3 regions of the Ralstonia sp. 110700041-2 genome follow, and region 1 is predicted to be linked to each of the others. Evidence: predicted binding sites of a transcription regulator. Region 1 holds the regulator's gene; each other region holds the start of a gene.
The links. The regulator FNR, encoded in region 1, switches genes on or off when oxygen is low (the NO sensors DNR and NnrR bind a similar motif). The targets are predictions, from matches to a motif close to TTGATNNNNATCAA.
Positions count from the first base shown of each region.

Region 2: a site for FNR is predicted at 2,115-2,128, ahead of hemN (oxygen-independent coproporphyrinogen III oxidase). Genes of this name have one in related genera too.
Region 3: a site for FNR is predicted at 2,605-2,618, ahead of ACUXH0_RS03435 (oxygen-binding di-iron domain-containing protein). Genes of this name have one in related genera too.

Region 1 covers NZ_JBSFAI010000021.1:102,270-107,637, reverse strand. The annotation lists gene scpB (SMC-Scp complex subunit ScpB) at 1-538, opposite strand, end outside; gene ACUXH0_RS25210 (sulfite exporter TauE/SafE family protein) at 1,026-1,769, opposite strand; gene fnr (fumarate/nitrate reduction transcriptional regulator Fnr) at 1,946-2,674, shown strand; gene ACUXH0_RS25200 (hypothetical protein) at 2,696-2,950, opposite strand; gene ACUXH0_RS25195 (FixH family protein) at 2,947-3,174, opposite strand; gene ccoG (cytochrome c oxidase accessory protein CcoG) at 3,201-4,664, opposite strand; gene ccoP (cytochrome-c oxidase, cbb3-type subunit III) at 4,661-5,368, opposite strand, start outside.
Region 2 covers NZ_JBSFAI010000004.1:175,685-181,052, forward strand. The annotation lists gene ACUXH0_RS07575 (UvrD-helicase domain-containing protein) at 1-301, shown strand, start outside; gene ACUXH0_RS07580 (ABC transporter substrate-binding protein) at 843-1,931, opposite strand; gene hemN (oxygen-independent coproporphyrinogen III oxidase) at 2,186-3,670, shown strand; gene pyk (pyruvate kinase) at 3,695-5,173, opposite strand.
Region 3 covers NZ_JBSFAI010000002.1:183,780-189,147, reverse strand. The annotation lists gene ACUXH0_RS03445 (AMP-binding protein) at 1-832, opposite strand, end outside; gene ACUXH0_RS03440 (TetR/AcrR family transcriptional regulator) at 1,034-1,744, shown strand; gene ACUXH0_RS03435 (oxygen-binding di-iron domain-containing protein) at 1,728-2,543, opposite strand; gene ACUXH0_RS03430 (DEAD/DEAH box helicase) at 2,798-4,279, shown strand; gene gluQRS (tRNA glutamyl-Q(34) synthetase GluQRS) at 4,319-5,263, opposite strand; gene ACUXH0_RS03420 (LysR family transcriptional regulator) at 5,326-5,368, opposite strand, start outside.

The sequences.
Region 1 (5,368 bases):
CCAGCAGGCTGGCCTGCGCCTGGGCGCGGGCATCTTCGAGCGGCGGCAGCTCGTCCAGCGAGCGCAAGCCAAGGTCATCGAGAAACTGCTTGGTCGTCGCATACAGCGCAGGGCGACCCGGCACGTCGCGATGACCGATGACTTCGATCCAGCCGCGGTCTTCAATCTGCTTGATGACCTGCGTGTTGACCGTAACACCGCGAATGTCTTCGATATCGCCGCGCGTGACCGGCTGGCGGTAAGCGATGATCGCAAGTGTCTCCATCACCGCGCGCGAGTACTTGGGTGGTTTTTCCGGGTGCAGGCGGTCGAGATACACACGCATCTCGGGGCGGCTCTGCAGGCGCCAGCCGGAGGCCAGTGCAACCAGTTCGACACCGCGATTCAGCCAGTCCTGGCGCAGCTCTTCGAGCAGCACACGAATGGTGTCTGCGGAAACATCTTCGTCGAACAGCTTGCGCAAGTCATTGACTCGCAACGGGTCCTGCGCGCAGATCAGCGCGGTTTCGAGGACGATCTTCGCCTCTTGGGTATTCATCGGGTTGAGCGGCTCGTCATTGCTCGCGCGCGGCCAGTCGCCGTCACGCTTGAGGTTTGTCGTCCCGCCGCGACGCTCGCGGCATTTCTGATTGCTATTGCCCGCCCGGGCCCGGCGCGCGAAGGCCAATTGATTCAATTGGGCCCTGCACCGAAACGCAGTGGCTATGCCCGCAAAGTAAGGGCCGGAGGAGCAAGTTGATCCGGTGCCGGTCAGGCACCACAAGGGCAATTTCTTCCGCCGCCATGTGGACGGATACTGCACCGGACGACTACCAAGAAGAACGGCAGTCCGCCCGAATCGACTGTCCAGGGTGACACTACCGCTGGAAGGCATCGCTTGGCGCCGCGCTTGGGATTGTTGATTTACGCGGGTGGCGAATCGAATTGCTGTCGATTGTAGGGCAATTTCCAGCGGCGCCGCAACCGGGAAGATGATCTAGCCTCCCATCCAAGGCCGGATGGCGATTTACGCGTGCTTTAAACGACTACAGCACCAGACAGAATCCGTGTGCGTTGAGCATCTCTGGCAGCCAGATCGTGTGCACCAGCCCCCATATCCCGAACCCCGCAATGGCGATGCCGGCCGCGCCACGCACCCACCGGCGGCGCGACAAGCCGCGCAGCCACCCAGCGAAGCCAGACATCATCAACAGGTTGGGCAGTGTACCTGCACCAAAGGCGAGCATGACCACAGCCCCGGAGGCAGCGTTGCCTGCCAGCAACGCCACAGCCAATGCGCCGTAGACCATGCCGCACGGCACCAGTCCCCAGGCCATACCCGTGATATAGCGGCGTAGCAACGGCGGCTGACGTTGCAGCGTGCCGCCCAGTGTCGCAGCCCCCCGAGACAGGCGGCCAGCGACGCGGCCGAGCAAGCGCTCAAGCCACACACTGCGCCACGCATCTCCGGCGGAGCGCACGAGCAGCAAAATCCCATAGGTGAGTAGCAATACACTGGCGAAGGCAAACAAGCCGCGTTGAACCGGCAGCCATTGCTGGCGCCAGAAGGTCGCGCCCATCGCACCCATGATTGCGCCAAGCAGCGCGTAGGTGGTCAGCCGGCCGGCATGCATGACGACCTGCTCGAACCATAGTCGGCGACGCGACACGACCCGTACCGCCACAGTTCCACGTTCGGCTGCAAGTGCGATCCCGCTGCACATCGCCAGACAATGCACACCGCCGAGCAATGCGATGAGGAAAACGCTCAGAAGCGCTGCAGCACTCATCTTTCTGACGCTCTTTTGATATGGACCAAGGTTTTTGTTTTACTGTTGCGAACTAAGCGTAATTGACGCGTTTTGCCGCATCGGAAATGTCCGAGGACAAGAAGGTCGCCGTTATAATAAGCTGAGCTGCATCACAAGAATTACTCATTTCACTCTCCCGAAACTCGCCCCCGCCCGTGCTCACTCGAATCGCACTTACCGACCAAGCCTCGCGTTGCTCCACCTGTGTACTCGGGCAAATCTGCCTGCCGGTGGGAATGAACTCGGACGACGTGCGCAAGATGGACGATTTGGTCGGCGAGCGCATCCGCATTAAGAAGGGGCAATCGCTCTATTCGCTGGGGGAGCCGCTGGAAGCGGTTTACGGCATTCGTTTCGGTACGCTCAAAACCCATCTGACGCTCGAAGACGGCCGGCACCAGATCACGGGGTTTCACCTGCCAGGCGAAATCGTCGGGCTCGATGGCATTGGCGATATGCGCCATGTGTCGGATGCCACCGCGCTCGAAGATACCGAAGTCTGCGTGGTGCGCTACGACGAGTTGCAACACCTTTCGCGTCGGCTGCCTTCGCTGCAGCATCAGTTCCTGCGCATCATGAGCAAGGAGATCTCGCAGGATCATCTGATGCTGCTCACGCTCGGTTCCATGCGTGCGGAGGAGCGTCTGGCAGCGTTCCTGCTCAACCTCTCGAAGCGTTCAGCCCAGCGGGGTTATTCGTCAACCGAATTTGTGCTGCGCATGAGCCGCGAAGAGCTGGGCAGCTATCTGGGCCTCAAGCTCGAAACCGTCAGCCGCCTGTTCTCGCGCTTTGCCGAAGCGGGTCTCATCCAGATCCGCCAACGCCACGTCAAACTGATCGACCTGGCCGGCCTGCGCCAGGTCATGAGCGGTCAAGCCGCTTGAGGCTCCTTCCATGGCGCCCGCTCACACGAGCGGGTGTTCATGCGCTTCCAGTTTGCCGATGCCCGGGGACACGTAGAGCGTCAGCGCGCTCGACAATCCGCACAGCAACCAGAACACAAAGAACGATACCGTGTAGACCGCCTGGGCCGACACGGTGATCTGTTCGCCGAAGAAACGCAGGTCGGCGGGGTCCACCACTGCAAAGACCACCAGTTCAGCCAACGCGGCCGACAGAAATGCCGGCCACAGAATCCACATCAGCAGTCGACGCTTCATCGGGCCTCCGCGTGAATACCATGTGCCGGCGCGACGGTCGTCTTTTCAACGACCAAACCGTGGCGCACGACGTTGTCGTGAATAACGGCGTCGGGATGCGACATCGCCAGCCAGATGGTGACGCCGCAGCCGATCATGGCGACAAACGGCCCAGCCATCAGGAGCCACGGCCAGGGCTCGCGCCACCAGGGACGGGCCTGCGCGGAAGATTGCGTTGCGTGCATCGTTGCCTCCTGTTGGGGATGCCGCATCAGCGCGGCACGATGAAGCTCGACGGTTCGCGCAGTACGAGGCTGGCGCTACCGCTGTCTGCGTGGATGACGAAACGGATTTTGTGCGAGCCGGGGGCGGCATCATCGGCCGGCCGGCGTACGCGCACTGGCAGCAGTCGGTTGGCCGCCGGTGGCAGCTCCAGTGTGGTCGACTCGCCACGACCGCCCTGCACATCCAGTTCCGGCATGCCCTCTGCTGTGATGGTCACGCGCATGGGGAGCTCGGACGCGTTCATCAACTGCAGGCGGTAAACGTTCTCGATCTTGCCCCCGTCCACTTCACGCGCCAGTGCACCACGATCACGAATCACGTCAACCTTGAGCGGCTGACGCATGGCCAATGCCACGATGAAGCCGGTGATGAGCACAAGCATGATCCCGGTATAGATCAGCACGCGCGGACGCAGCAGATGTCGCCGGGCGTCCTTCGGGCTGAGCCGATCGCGCATTGCGCGTTCGGACGTATAGCGGATCAGACCGCGCGGGTAGCGCATCTTGTCCATGACCTGATCGCAGGCATCAATGCAGGCGCCGCAACCAATGCATTCGTATTGCAGCCCTTGGCGGATGTCGATGCCGGTCGGGCACACCTGTACACAGATGCTGCAGTCGACGCAGGAACCCAGACCTTGCGCTTCGAAATCGGCGTTGCGCGAACGACTGCCGCGCGGCTCGCCGCGCAGGGTGTCATAAGTCACGACGTAGGTATCGGGATCGACCATCACGCTCTGGAAACGAGCGTAGGGACACATGTAGCGGCACACCTGCTCGCGCATGAAACCGGCGTTGCCCCATGTCGCGAATGCGTAGAAGAGCATCCAGAAAGTCTGCCAAGGGCCGAGCGACAGCGTCCAGGTCTCCATGCCCAGATCGCGGATCGGCGTGAAGAAGCCCACGAAGGTGAAGCCCGTCCACAACGCGATCAGCACCCAGGCCGAATGCTTGGTGACCTTGAGACGCAGCTTGCGCAGGCTCCAACGCTCACCGTCGAGCCGGATGCGGGCAAAGCGGTCGCCTTCGACATGGCGCTCGATCCACATGAAGATTTCGGTGTAGACCGTCTGCGGGCAGGCGTAGCCGCAAAAGAGCCGGCCCGCCACCGCCGTGAACAGGAACAGCGCCAGCGCCGATAGCACCAGCAGCACTGCCAGATAGATGACATCCTGCGGCCACAACACGAGGCCAAAGAGGTAGAACTTGCGAGCGCCCAGGTCGAACAGCACTGCTTGGCGACCATTCCACTGAAACCACGGCAAGCCATAAAAGATGGCTTGCGTGGCCAACACCAGCCAGACGCGCCAACGCGCAAAGGCGCCTGTTACGGCGCGCGGATAGATCTTGCGCCGGACCTCATAGAGCATCTGCTCGGTCGGTGCGTCCTCGGCGCCCGCCGCCGCAGTGGCGGGCGTCATCGGGCGCCAGGCTGGTTCTTTGTCGCTCATTGCGCGTGACTCGTGTTGCTGTTCGACAGACCCCAGACATAGGCCGCCAGCATGCGGATTTTCTCCGGCGAGAGCAGGTTCTCGTGTGCCGGCATCGTGTTGTCACGGCCTTTGAGGATGGTCTCGACGATGGTCGCTTCCGAACTGCCGTACAGCCAGACGCGGTCGGTCAGGTTGGGGGCGCCGAGCGCCTGATTGCCCTTGCCGGTTGCCATGTGGCAGGCCGCGCAAACCGACTTGAACGTCGGTTCACCGCGCGCTGCCTTGATCGGGTCGTAAGCCAGGCCCGACAGCGAGCGCACGTAGTTGGCCACGTTGACAGCCTGATTGCCGTCCACCACCGCTGCCAGCGATGGCATGACTCCGTGACGCCCCTTGGTGATCGTGGTCAGGATCGTCTCAGGCTCGCCGCCGTACAGCCAGTCGTTGTCGGTCAGGTTCGGGAAGCCCTTTGAGCCGCCCGCGTCAGAGCCGTGGCACTGCGCGCAGTTGTTCAGGAACAGGCGCTGGCCGATCTCATGGGCCTGAGGATCTGCGGCGATTTGCTTGATATCCATGCCGGCATAGCGTTCATAGACCGGGCGAACCTGTGCATCGGCCGCAGCACGCTGAGAGGCCAATTCGCCGCGTGTCGAGAAACCGAGCACGCCACCGTATGAACCCAACCCGGGGTAGAGGATCAGGTACCCCAACGCAAAGATGCA
Region 2 (5,368 bases), on a different contig from region 1:
GGGCATCCTGCCGCACTGCCGCGAAGACGATGAGTTGACCGACGAGAAGATCGAAGAAGAACGGCGGCTGATGTATGTGGGTATCACGCGGGCACAGCGCAGCCTGCATATCAGCTGGTGCAAGAAGCGCAAGCGCGCGAGAGAGACGGTGGTGTGTGAGCCGTCGCGCTATATCGCCGAGATGAAGCTTGGGGAAGATGCCGGCCCGACGCCGGAGGACACCATGCCGGCGATGTCGCCGAAGGATCGGTTGGGGGCGTTGAAGGGGTTGTTGGCGGCTAAGAAACCTGTGGCTTCGTGAGGGGGTTTTGGTTTTTGGTTTTGGTGCATCCCTTGTTTCATCCCCTGCCGGGGCTGACTCACTTTCTTTGTCTTGCCAAAGAAAGTAAGCAAAGAAAGGCGCGCCCGAGATGGCGAAAGATTCCTTCAATTTCCGTAACCGGGCGGAGGCGGGGAAAACTCGCTGCGCTCAGACAGTTCCCCGCCTTTTTTCCGCCCGCTTACGAAAATTGAAGGCGCCATCTAGGGCAGGAAAGTCAAAGGACAAAAGCCACACCCTCGGGGCGCAAGCCCAAACGAAAAGGCCAACCTCACGACGGGTTGGCCTTTCTCTTTTGACGTTGAGCCCTTGATGGCGCCTTGAATTTTTGTGAGCGGGCTGGAAAAGGAAGGAGGCTTGTCTGAGCGCAGCGAGTTTGCCTCCTTCCCCGCACGGTCACACAAATTCAAGGGGAAGTCGCCATCTCGGGCGCGCCTTTCTTTGCTTACTTTCTTTGGCAAGACAAAGAAAAGTAAGTCGGTCCCGGCAGGGAACGAAAGGAGGGCGGACCACCAAGCCAGAATCAATTCCCCGCTCCCTGAATGTAATTCAGATCAACAAACTCGCTTCCCCGATTTCCACGCGTGAAATCCAGCGTGAACCCGCCCACATCAACGCGCGTCTGCAACGCGCGCCGCAGTTCCACGCCGGTCATCTTGCCGCCCGCGGCATTCATCGCCTGAATCAAATACACCGCGGCGATATACCCCGATAGCGTCGCAGCGGAAGGCGGTTCATCCAGAAACTGCTTCATCCGCGCCATATGCTCGCGCGCGACTTTGGTGACGCCGCTGGCCGGGTTTGGCACCGTCTGGGCGAGCAGCATGCCGCCGCTGTAGCCGGAGCCCAGGATTTCGCGCGCCACTTGAGGGTTGACGGACGACAGCCCGACCAGAAAGCCATACCAGCCCTGCTGCGCCAGCGCACGTCCGACGGTGGCGTAGGTGAGCGTGTCGCCGGCGATGATCACCGCTGTTGGCTTTGTCGGCGCGATGCGGGCCGCAAGCTCGGCCGGGTCTCCGGTAAGTGTGTAAAGGTCCAGCGTTTCGGCAGCATTTCCCTTGGCGATCGAGCCACGCAGACGCACCCCGAGTTGCGGATCGAAGCCCGCTGCCGTGACGAGTGCAATCCGCCGCATGCCGAACTGCCGCAGCCGGTTGTGCGCGGCGACGATTTCGTGGTCGTAATCGGGGCGGATGAACAAAACGTTGTCGGCGGTCGACGTCGCACCTGAGAGCGGGGCGAGCAACGGCACATTGCGCCGTGCGATCTCGGGAGACGCTGCCAGCACCGGCAGCAAGCGTTCGCTTACGCCAAAGAGCAACTCGACATGGTCGCGTTCGATCATGTCAACGGCCTGCGGGATGGCTTCGTTGAGCGCCGCCTCGCGCCGGACGAGGCTGATGCGCCGGCCCTTGATGCCGCCGCTCTGGTTGGCTGCATCGAAAGCCACCTTGGCGCCCGCCATGAAGTCGCGCGCATAGTCGGCCTGGTCTGCGCCGCGCTCGATCAGTTGCCCCACGACGAACGACGTGCCTTGCGCATGCGCCGTCAGCGTGACGGCCGCCCAGGCCAGTGCGCACGCGCCGCGGCGTGCCAGTCTCTGCCACATGGTGCTTCCCCCAAAAGACGAGTCGACGGCCTGTGCTGTTGTGTTGTTTTGACGGCCTGCGTACGACGGGCGACGAGCCCTTGGCGCCGATCGCCGATGTTAGGGGGCAGAACATGACAGATCGGTGAAGTTGGGGCCCTCCCAACGGAGGGTGAGGCGCGTTTGAACAGGCGTTGACGGACGTTGACACACATCAACGCGGCGCCCACATCGCAGTTTTAGGATGAGGCATCGCCCCCACAACGATCGCCCCCATGTTTCCGTTCGCCAAGCCGGCCGACAATCCGTCCGCCGCAAATGACACCGCCTTCCGCTGGTCGGCGCCGCAGGTGCGCGCGCTCGCGCAGCGCTTTGATACGCACGGCCCGCGCTACACCTCGTACCCAACGGCCGACCGCTTTCACAACAAATTCGGCAACGCCGATTACCTCGACGCCTTGCACCGCCGCGCCGCGATCGCGCCCGCGCTGCATGCGCCGCTGTCGCTGTACATGCACCTGCCGTTCTGCGCGAACCTTTGCTACTACTGCGGCTGCAACAAGGTCATCACAAAGGATCACTCCCGCAGCGCACGGTACGTTGAAACGCTCGCCCGCGAGATGGCGATGGTCGCCAACCAGATCGGCCCACTGCGCCGCGTGACGCAGTTGCATTGGGGCGGCGGCACGCCGACTTTTCTTGCGCACGACGAAATGCGTGCCGTGATGGCCGCCACGCGCGAGCATTTCGACGTGGCCAACGATGGGGAGATCTCCGTCGAACTCGACCCGCGCCATGCCGACGACGCCACGCTCGAAGTATTGGCCGAGATCGGTTTCAACCGCGCAAGCCTGGGCATCCAAGACTTTGACCCCGACGTCCAGCGCGCGGTCCACCGCATCCAAAGCGTGGAAGAGACACGTCGCGTGGTCGACACCGCGCGCCGGCTGGGCTTCGAGTCGATCAGCTTCGACCTGATCTACGGCTTGCCATATCAGCGCACGGAAACCTTCAACGCCACGCTGGATCGCGTGCTGGAGATGGCGCCCGATCGGCTGTCCGTCTACAGCTATGCGCATCTGCCGCACCTGTTCAAGGCGCAGCGCCGCATCGACATGCTCACGCTGCCTACCGCCGACGAAAAGCTCGACTTGCTCGCCATGACGGTCGAGCGGCTCGTCGCCGAAGGCTATGTCTACATCGGCATGGATCACTTTGCGCGGCCTGACGATGCACTCGCCGTCGCACAGCGTGAAGGGCGGCTGCAGCGCAATTTCCAGGGCTATTCCACGCACGCCGATTGCGACATGCTGGCGTTTGGCGTGTCCGCCATCAGCCGCGTGGGCGATGTGTATGCGCAGAACGAAAAGGATCTCGACGCGTACTACGCTCGCATCGACGCAGGCGAGCTGGCCGTGCTGCGCGGCATGTCGCTCACGCCGGACGATCACGTGCGCCGCGCGCTGATCGGCGAGCTGATGTGCGGATTTGAATTGAACATGCGCGCATTCGGCGCGCGCCACGGGCTGGACTTCAAGCGCAGTTTTGCGGACGAGTTGCAGGCGCTGGCGCCGCTGGAAGAAGCCGGGCTGGTGAAGGTCGGGGACGAGCGCATCGTCATCACACCGCAAGGGCGGCTGCTCGTGCGCCGCATCGCGATGGTGTTCGATGCGCACCTGCGCGAGGCGGGCACGGAGCGCGCGATGGAAGCCGAGGGCAAGCCCGTCACCTTTGTCCCGCGCTACTCCAAGGTGGTCTGACCTTCCTGCTGGCCCGAAGCCACGTCAGACCGTTGCCGGTTCGGGCTGCAGTGCAGTGGTTTGCGTCTGGGCGCTGACCAACGTCTGTGGCCATATTTCTGCCAGGCGCAGCAGGTTGGTTGACCCGGCCTGACCGAACGGCATGCCCGCCGTGATGGCGATCTGGTCGCCCGACACGGCAAAGCCTTCACGCGCGGCGGCGCGGCACGCCGCGTCCACCATCTCGTCGACATTGCTCACATCGGGGCTGACCGTGCTATGCACGCCCCACGCGATCGCCAGCCGGCGCGCTGTATCCAGGCGCGGCGTGATGCTGACGATGGGCGCCAGTGGCCGCTCGCGTGCGGCGCGCAGGCTCGTCTTGCCGCTGGACGTGTAGGTGACGGTAGCCACTGCACCCAGGATGTGCGTGACGTCGCGCAGGGCTGCGCAGATGGCATCCTGGCGCGTGGGCAGCGGCGGTTGATGCTGCGCGTCGATCAGGTTGCGGTACAGCGGGTCGCGCTCGGTCTCGGCAATGATGCGGTTCATGATGCTGACCGCCGCCACCGGATGCTTGCCGCTGGCCGACTCGGCCGACAGCATCACGGCATCGGTGCCGTCGTACACGGCGCTGGCCACGTCGGAGGCTTCGGCACGTGTCGGCACTGGCGCTTCGATCATCGATTCCAGCATCTGCGTGGCCACGACCACCGGCTTGCCGTGCTGGCGCGCCATGCGCAGGATGCACTTCTGCACGCCGGGCACGCGCTCGGGCGGCAGCTCGACGCCCAGATCACCACGCGCCACCATCAGCGCGTCGGAGGCCTGCACGATGTCTTCCAGATGCAGCAGCGCTGCGGGCTTCTCGATCTTGGAGAGCAGCCCGGCGCGGTCGCCAATGATCTCGCGTGCGGCGATCACATCTTCGGCGCGCTGCACGAACGACAGCGCAATCCAGTCCACACCCAATGACAGCGCGAAGTCCAGATCGCGCAGATCTTTCTCGGTAAGCGCGGGAATGGGAATCACGGCATCCGGCACATTCACGCCCTTGCGGTCGGACAGCGGGCCGCCATCGACCACGCGCGTGACGATGGCCGTCGGGTCGGCGGCTTCCACGGCCAGGCGGATCTTGCCGTCATCGAGCAACAGCGATTGCCCCGGCGCGGCCGCGGCATACAACTCGGGGTGCGGCAGGTGCACACGCGTGACATCACCCGGCGCCGGATCGCGGTCGAGCACAAAGCGATCACCGTTCTTGAGCACGACGCGGCCGTCGGCAAACGTGCCGATGCGCAACTTCGGGCCTTGCATGTCTGCGAGGATGCCGATCGGGCGGCCGGTCTCGGCCTCCACCGCGCGCACGGTGTCGTAGCGCTTGCGGTGGTCTTCGTGCGAGCCGTGGCTGAAGTTCAGGCGGAAGACGTCTGCGCCGGCGTCGAAGAGGGCGCGGATGGTGTCTTTGTCGCTGCTGGCGGGGCCTAGGGTGGCTAGGATTTTGGTATTGCGGAAGCGGCGCATCGTTGATGGCTCCGGTGGCTGGCTATTGCTTGCTGCGTTTGCGGACCTTGGCGGTCCATCTCCCTTTCACCCCCTGCCGGGGGCGACTCACTTTCTTTGTCTTGCCAAAGAAAGTCAGCAAAGAAAGGCGCGCCCGAGATGGCGACCCCTTCCTTGAATTTGTGTAACCGGGCGGAGACGGGGAAAACTCGCTTC
Region 3 (5,368 bases), on a different contig from region 1:
GCACGCCAAGGAAGGCAGGGAAGATCAGCCCGGTGTTTTCGCCCGCAATCCAGAACTGCGGATAGAAGCTGAGCATGACGGTGTCCGCATCCGCGCGCAGCGACACGGTCGAGAAGGCGGCCGCCATATCGACCATGTCGCCCTGGGTGTGGATGCAGCCCTTCGGCAGCCCCGTCGTGCCGCCGGTGTAGTTGAGCGCGGCAACCGCATCGAGCGAACCCGCCGGCAGGGGGATCGGCGTGGTCTGTGCCAATGCGGGCAACAAGTCGATTGCATCGCCGCAGGCCAGCGGCGGTTCGGTCAGCATTGCCGGGAGCGGCAGCGTCGGCTCTGCGGGGAGCACGTCTGCGTAACGTGTGACGAAGGCGTGCTCGATCGATGTTTCGGCGCGCACGTCACGCACGAGCGGCATGAGGCGGTCCAGCGTGACGATGGCGCGCGGTGTCGCGTCGCCCAGCGCATGCATCAACTCCGCGCGCTGCGACAGCGGGCTGATCGGCACATACACGGCGCCCAGCTTGAGGATGCCGAAGAACACCGCATTGAACTGCGGACAGTTCGACAGGAACACGGCCACGCGGTCGCCCGCGCCAATGCCGTGTTGCGCGAGCAGGGCGGCGACGCGGTCGGAGAGATCGTCAAGCTGGGCGAACGTCGTGTCGTGCCCGTAGAAATGGATCGCTGGCTTGTCTGGCGTGGTGCGCGCCCAATGCCGCAGATAGTCGGTAAGGGCAACGCGCCCGATCGGGTAATGCGGCTCACGTGGGGTATCGACCGGCCATGCGCGCGCCCAGAGCGCGCGAACGCGGCCGAGATACTCGGACTCGTCCATCGCCAAAGCTTGTCTCCGTTGGGTTGTGCAGTGCGTTCGCAACGTGGCGCCGCACTATCTATACTGAAAAGTAATTTTTTATACCAACGGGTAAGAATATAGAAAGCGTTCTTTGATGCGTCAAGCATCGGGAAGCGAAGATGTCGCCAAGATGCGCGCATGCCCCGGCGCATCTGCAGGCGACATGCGAAAATATGCGCCATGTCCACCGCCCGCAAATCTGCCGTTCCTGACGCGCATCCGTCTGCTGACATCGGGGCCGCCGACGCCCCCAGCATCACACCGCCGGCCACGCGCCCCCACATCGCCGAGCGGCAGGAGGCCCGCCGCCGGCAGATTCTCGACACGGCTGCGCAGCTCTTCTTCACGAAGGGCTATGCCGGCATGACGATGAGCGACCTGTGCAACGCGCTTGGGGTGACCAAGCCGGCGGTGTACTACTACTTCACCGACAAGTACGAGATTTTCGACATCCTGTGCCGCGAGGCCGCGCAGATCTGCCTGTCGGCCATCCGCGAAACCGCCAACCCGGCGCTGCCTGTGCGAGAGCGCTTGCAGGCGTGTCTGCTGGAAATGGCGCGCCGTTGCATCGACTGTCACTACGCCGCTGCGCTGACGTATCGTGACCGCCAATACCTGCGCCCCGAAACTGTGGAATGGCTGCACGGCATGTCGCGCGGTTACTACCGCGATCTCTATGCGCTGCTCGACGAGGGCAAGCGCGCCGGCGTGTTCGACTTTGGCGATGCGCGTGTCGCGGCGCACTCGATGGGCGGCGTCATGGGCTTCATGTACACCTGGCACGACCCGTCGCGCATCGATGCGCAGGTGCTGGCCGTCGAACTGTCGGGCGCCATGATGAAGATCATCCTGCCCGCCGCCCCGAGCCCGGCAGCTAAGCCCGCGCCCTGAGCGTCGCGCCCGCCGGTGCGTTCGGCAAGGCGGGCAGACGGAAGAGCTCTGGCGTCATCAGGTCGATGCCGCAGTCGAGCGTTTCCACCCAATCGATGAACCGGTTGACCATGGCCGACCCGCGGAAGGGCTGGCCGTGCTGCGGCACGATCCATTCGATCTGCAATCCGCGCACCATCTGCGCCCACAGCCGGCATACGCGGTTGCCGCTCATGTAGCGACGGTGGAAAGGTGCCATGAGCGGCAGGTGCGCATCAAAATCGTCCACGGGTTTGGCGGCCACGTTGGCGTGCACCATCGATGCTCCCAGATCGCCCGAGAACAGGATGCGCGACACCGGATCGTAGAACTGGAAATTGCCTTCCGAATGCAGGAAATGCGCCGGTACCGCCAGCAAGTGCGATTGCCCCAGCGGAATCGCCATGCCCGTATCCGGGATCGGCACGATGCGCCCCTCGGTCTTGCCGACGGCGCAGAAATGCGGCAGAAAGCGCTCCCACACGCGCGAGATCAGGATGTCGCAGCTGGAACTCGTGAGCCACCTTCCCGCCGACGCGACGATGTCCGGGTCCGCATGCGAAGCCAGCACGTAGTCGAGCTGCTTGGGCGGAAAGTACCGGTTCATGGCCAGAAATAGCGCGTTGTAGGTCATCTGGCCGCCCGGATCGATCAGCGCGCCGTGTCCGTGATCGACGATGAGGAACTGGTTGGTCTGCACTGGCAGGTCGTCGTGATCGTCGACCAGGTCGGAAAACATCAGGCAGGCATGTCCGGGCGATTCATAAAGCGTGGTGACCATGGGAGAGGGCAGGGCGCAGGTGGCAATGCCCGGATGGTGGCGCAGCGCGTGCCGGCCATACTTGATCCGTGTCAAGGCAGCTGTGGCGCCGGCATTGGCCTGGGTGGGCCCATCATCCGTCCCGGGTGGGGTCTCACGTGATAAACTTTTGATCTTTAACGCTTTGCGCGAGCCGCACGCGGGATTCTCCGCTTGGGTCTGGCGCGCCGCCATGCCAACCGGCATGCCGCATCTCCCCTATGAATACTGCAACGATGTCTGAAGCGTCAGAAGCGCCGGCCAATGAATCGGTGACATTCGACAGCTTCGGCCTGCATCCGGACGTCCTCCGCGCGCTGACCGAAAGCGGTTACACCAAGCCCACGCCCATCCAGGCCGCAGCCATTCCGGTGGTGACCGCCGGCCACGACGTCATGGGCGCCGCGCAAACCGGCACCGGCAAGACTGCCGGTTTCTCGCTGCCGATCATCCATAACCTGCTGCCCGACGCCAACACGAGCGCGTCGCCGGCGCGCCACCCGGTGCGGGCGCTGATCCTCACGCCCACACGCGAACTGGCCGACCAGGTGTACGACAACGTTGCCAAGTACGCGAAGTACACGGCGTTGCGCAGCGCTGTCGTGTTCGGGGGCGTCGACATGAACCCGCAGACCGAGCAATTGCGCCGCGGCGTCGAAATCCTGGTTGCCACGCCGGGCCGCCTGCTCGACCACGTGCAGCAGCGCAGCGTGAACCTGTCGCAGGTGCGCATGCTGGTGCTGGACGAAGCCGATCGCATGCTCGACATGGGCTTTCTGCCCGACCTGCAGCGCATCATCAACCTGCTGCCGGCACACCGCCAGACGCTGCTGTTCTCGGCCACGTTCTCTCCCGAGATCAAGAGGCTGGCCGCGAGCTACCTGCGTCATCCGCAAACTATTGAAGTGGCACGCAGCAACGCCACGGCAGAGAACGTCCGTCAGGTCATCTACACCGTGCCGGACAACCACAAGCAGGCCGCGCTCGTGCACCTGCTGCGCCAGCGCGCGGAGCAAGGCCTGCCGCGCCAGTGCATCGTGTTCTCCAACAGCAAGATCGGCTGCTCGCGCCTGGCGCGCGCGCTGGAGCGCGAAGGCATCAACGCCAACGCCATCCACGGCGACAAGACGCAGACCGAGCGCATGCAAACGCTCGAGGCGTTCAAGCAGGGTACCGTTGATGTACTAGTCGCCACCGACGTTGCCGCGCGCGGTCTCGATATCTCGCAGATGCCGTGCGTGATCAACTTCGACCTGCCGTTCAACGCAGAAGACTACGTGCACCGGATTGGCCGCACGGGCCGTGCCGGTGCTTCCGGTGATGCACTGTCGCTGTTCGCCCCGGGCGATGAACGCCTGCTGGCCGACATCGAAAAGCTGATCAAGCGCAACCTGCCGCGCGAGCAGCTGGCTGATTTCGATCCGACCGGCGAACAGGCGCGTGACCGTGAGCGCCGCGAGCGCGACGAAAAGCGTGCCCGCAGCGAAGTCCGCCGCTCCCGCGAGCGGGAAGACCGCAACGGTACCCGCGTGCTCGATCACACGATCGTGCGCCCGGCGTTCCGCCCTTCCGACGACCCGTTCTTCAATCGCCCGTACGAATCGTCCGTGCCAGCGGAATCGGCGGAGGCTGCCAAGCCAGCGCAAGCAGCCGGTCACCCGCGCACCGCCAAGCGCCCGATCGCGGCGCTGCTCGGTGGCGTGCCGCGCAAGCGTTAAGTCAGTCGACTGAAAACGGCGGCGCTCCAGCCGCCGGGGTCAATCGCACCGGGCAGGTTGTGCCAGGCGATTGGCCCATGCCGGGACGGCGTCCCGGTAGAACCCCTCCACATCGCCCGCGCGAATGTCGAGCCCGAGGTGTTGGGCCGCTTCCGTCAACGCGGCCAGCGGTTGACTACGGTTGATGGCGCGCGCGCCCGTCTGCTTGCTGAGTTTTTCGCCGTCGGGGTTCACGACCACCGGCACGTGCAGATAGCGCAACGCGGGCAGCCCGAGCAGCTGCTGCAGATAGATCTGGCGCGGCGTCGAGTCGAGCAGGTCGGCGCCGCGCACGACGTCCGTGATGCCTTGCGTGGCATCGTCCACCACCACCGCAATCTGGTACGCCCACATGCCGTCCGCGCGCTTGAGCACGAAGTCCCCTACGGCTTCAGCCAGGTTCTGGCATTGCATGCCTTGCCAACGGTCGTTGAAGCAGATGGTCGCGGCATCGGCATCCGGCACACGCACGCGCCATGCGCGCGGCGGACGGCCGTGCAGTCCGTTGCGGCACGTGCCGGGATAGATGAGGGTTTGGTGACGCAGGTGCCCGTTGGCGTCGATGCTGGTGACGGAATCCGCAATCTCGCGGCGCGTGCAGCCACACGGGTAGAGGTTGCCGTTGGCCTGCAACTGCTCCAGCGCCTGTTCAAAGCGTGACAGGTGCGTGCTCTGCCACTGCGGAGCCTCGTCGGGAATGAGCCCGAGTGCATCCAGTGTGGCGAGGATATCGCGGTCGGCGCCGGGCACGTTGCGCTGGAAATCGATGTCTTCAATGCGCACCAGCCACGCGCCGCCGTGGACGCGTGCATCCAGCCAGCTGGCCAGCGCGGTGACCAGCGAGCCGATATGCAGCGGCCCCGTGGGAGAGGGCGCAAAGCGGCCACGGTATTGGCCGCGCGACGACGTGGTGGATTCCGGAAAATCGAGATTGGCTTGGGACAACGCAACGCTCCAGGCGCAGAGGTCGATGACGCTATTGTGCGCGATTTGTCCGCGCGAGGCGCCTATTGCATCATCAGGGCCTGCCCCAGGCGCGGGTCTTCCAGC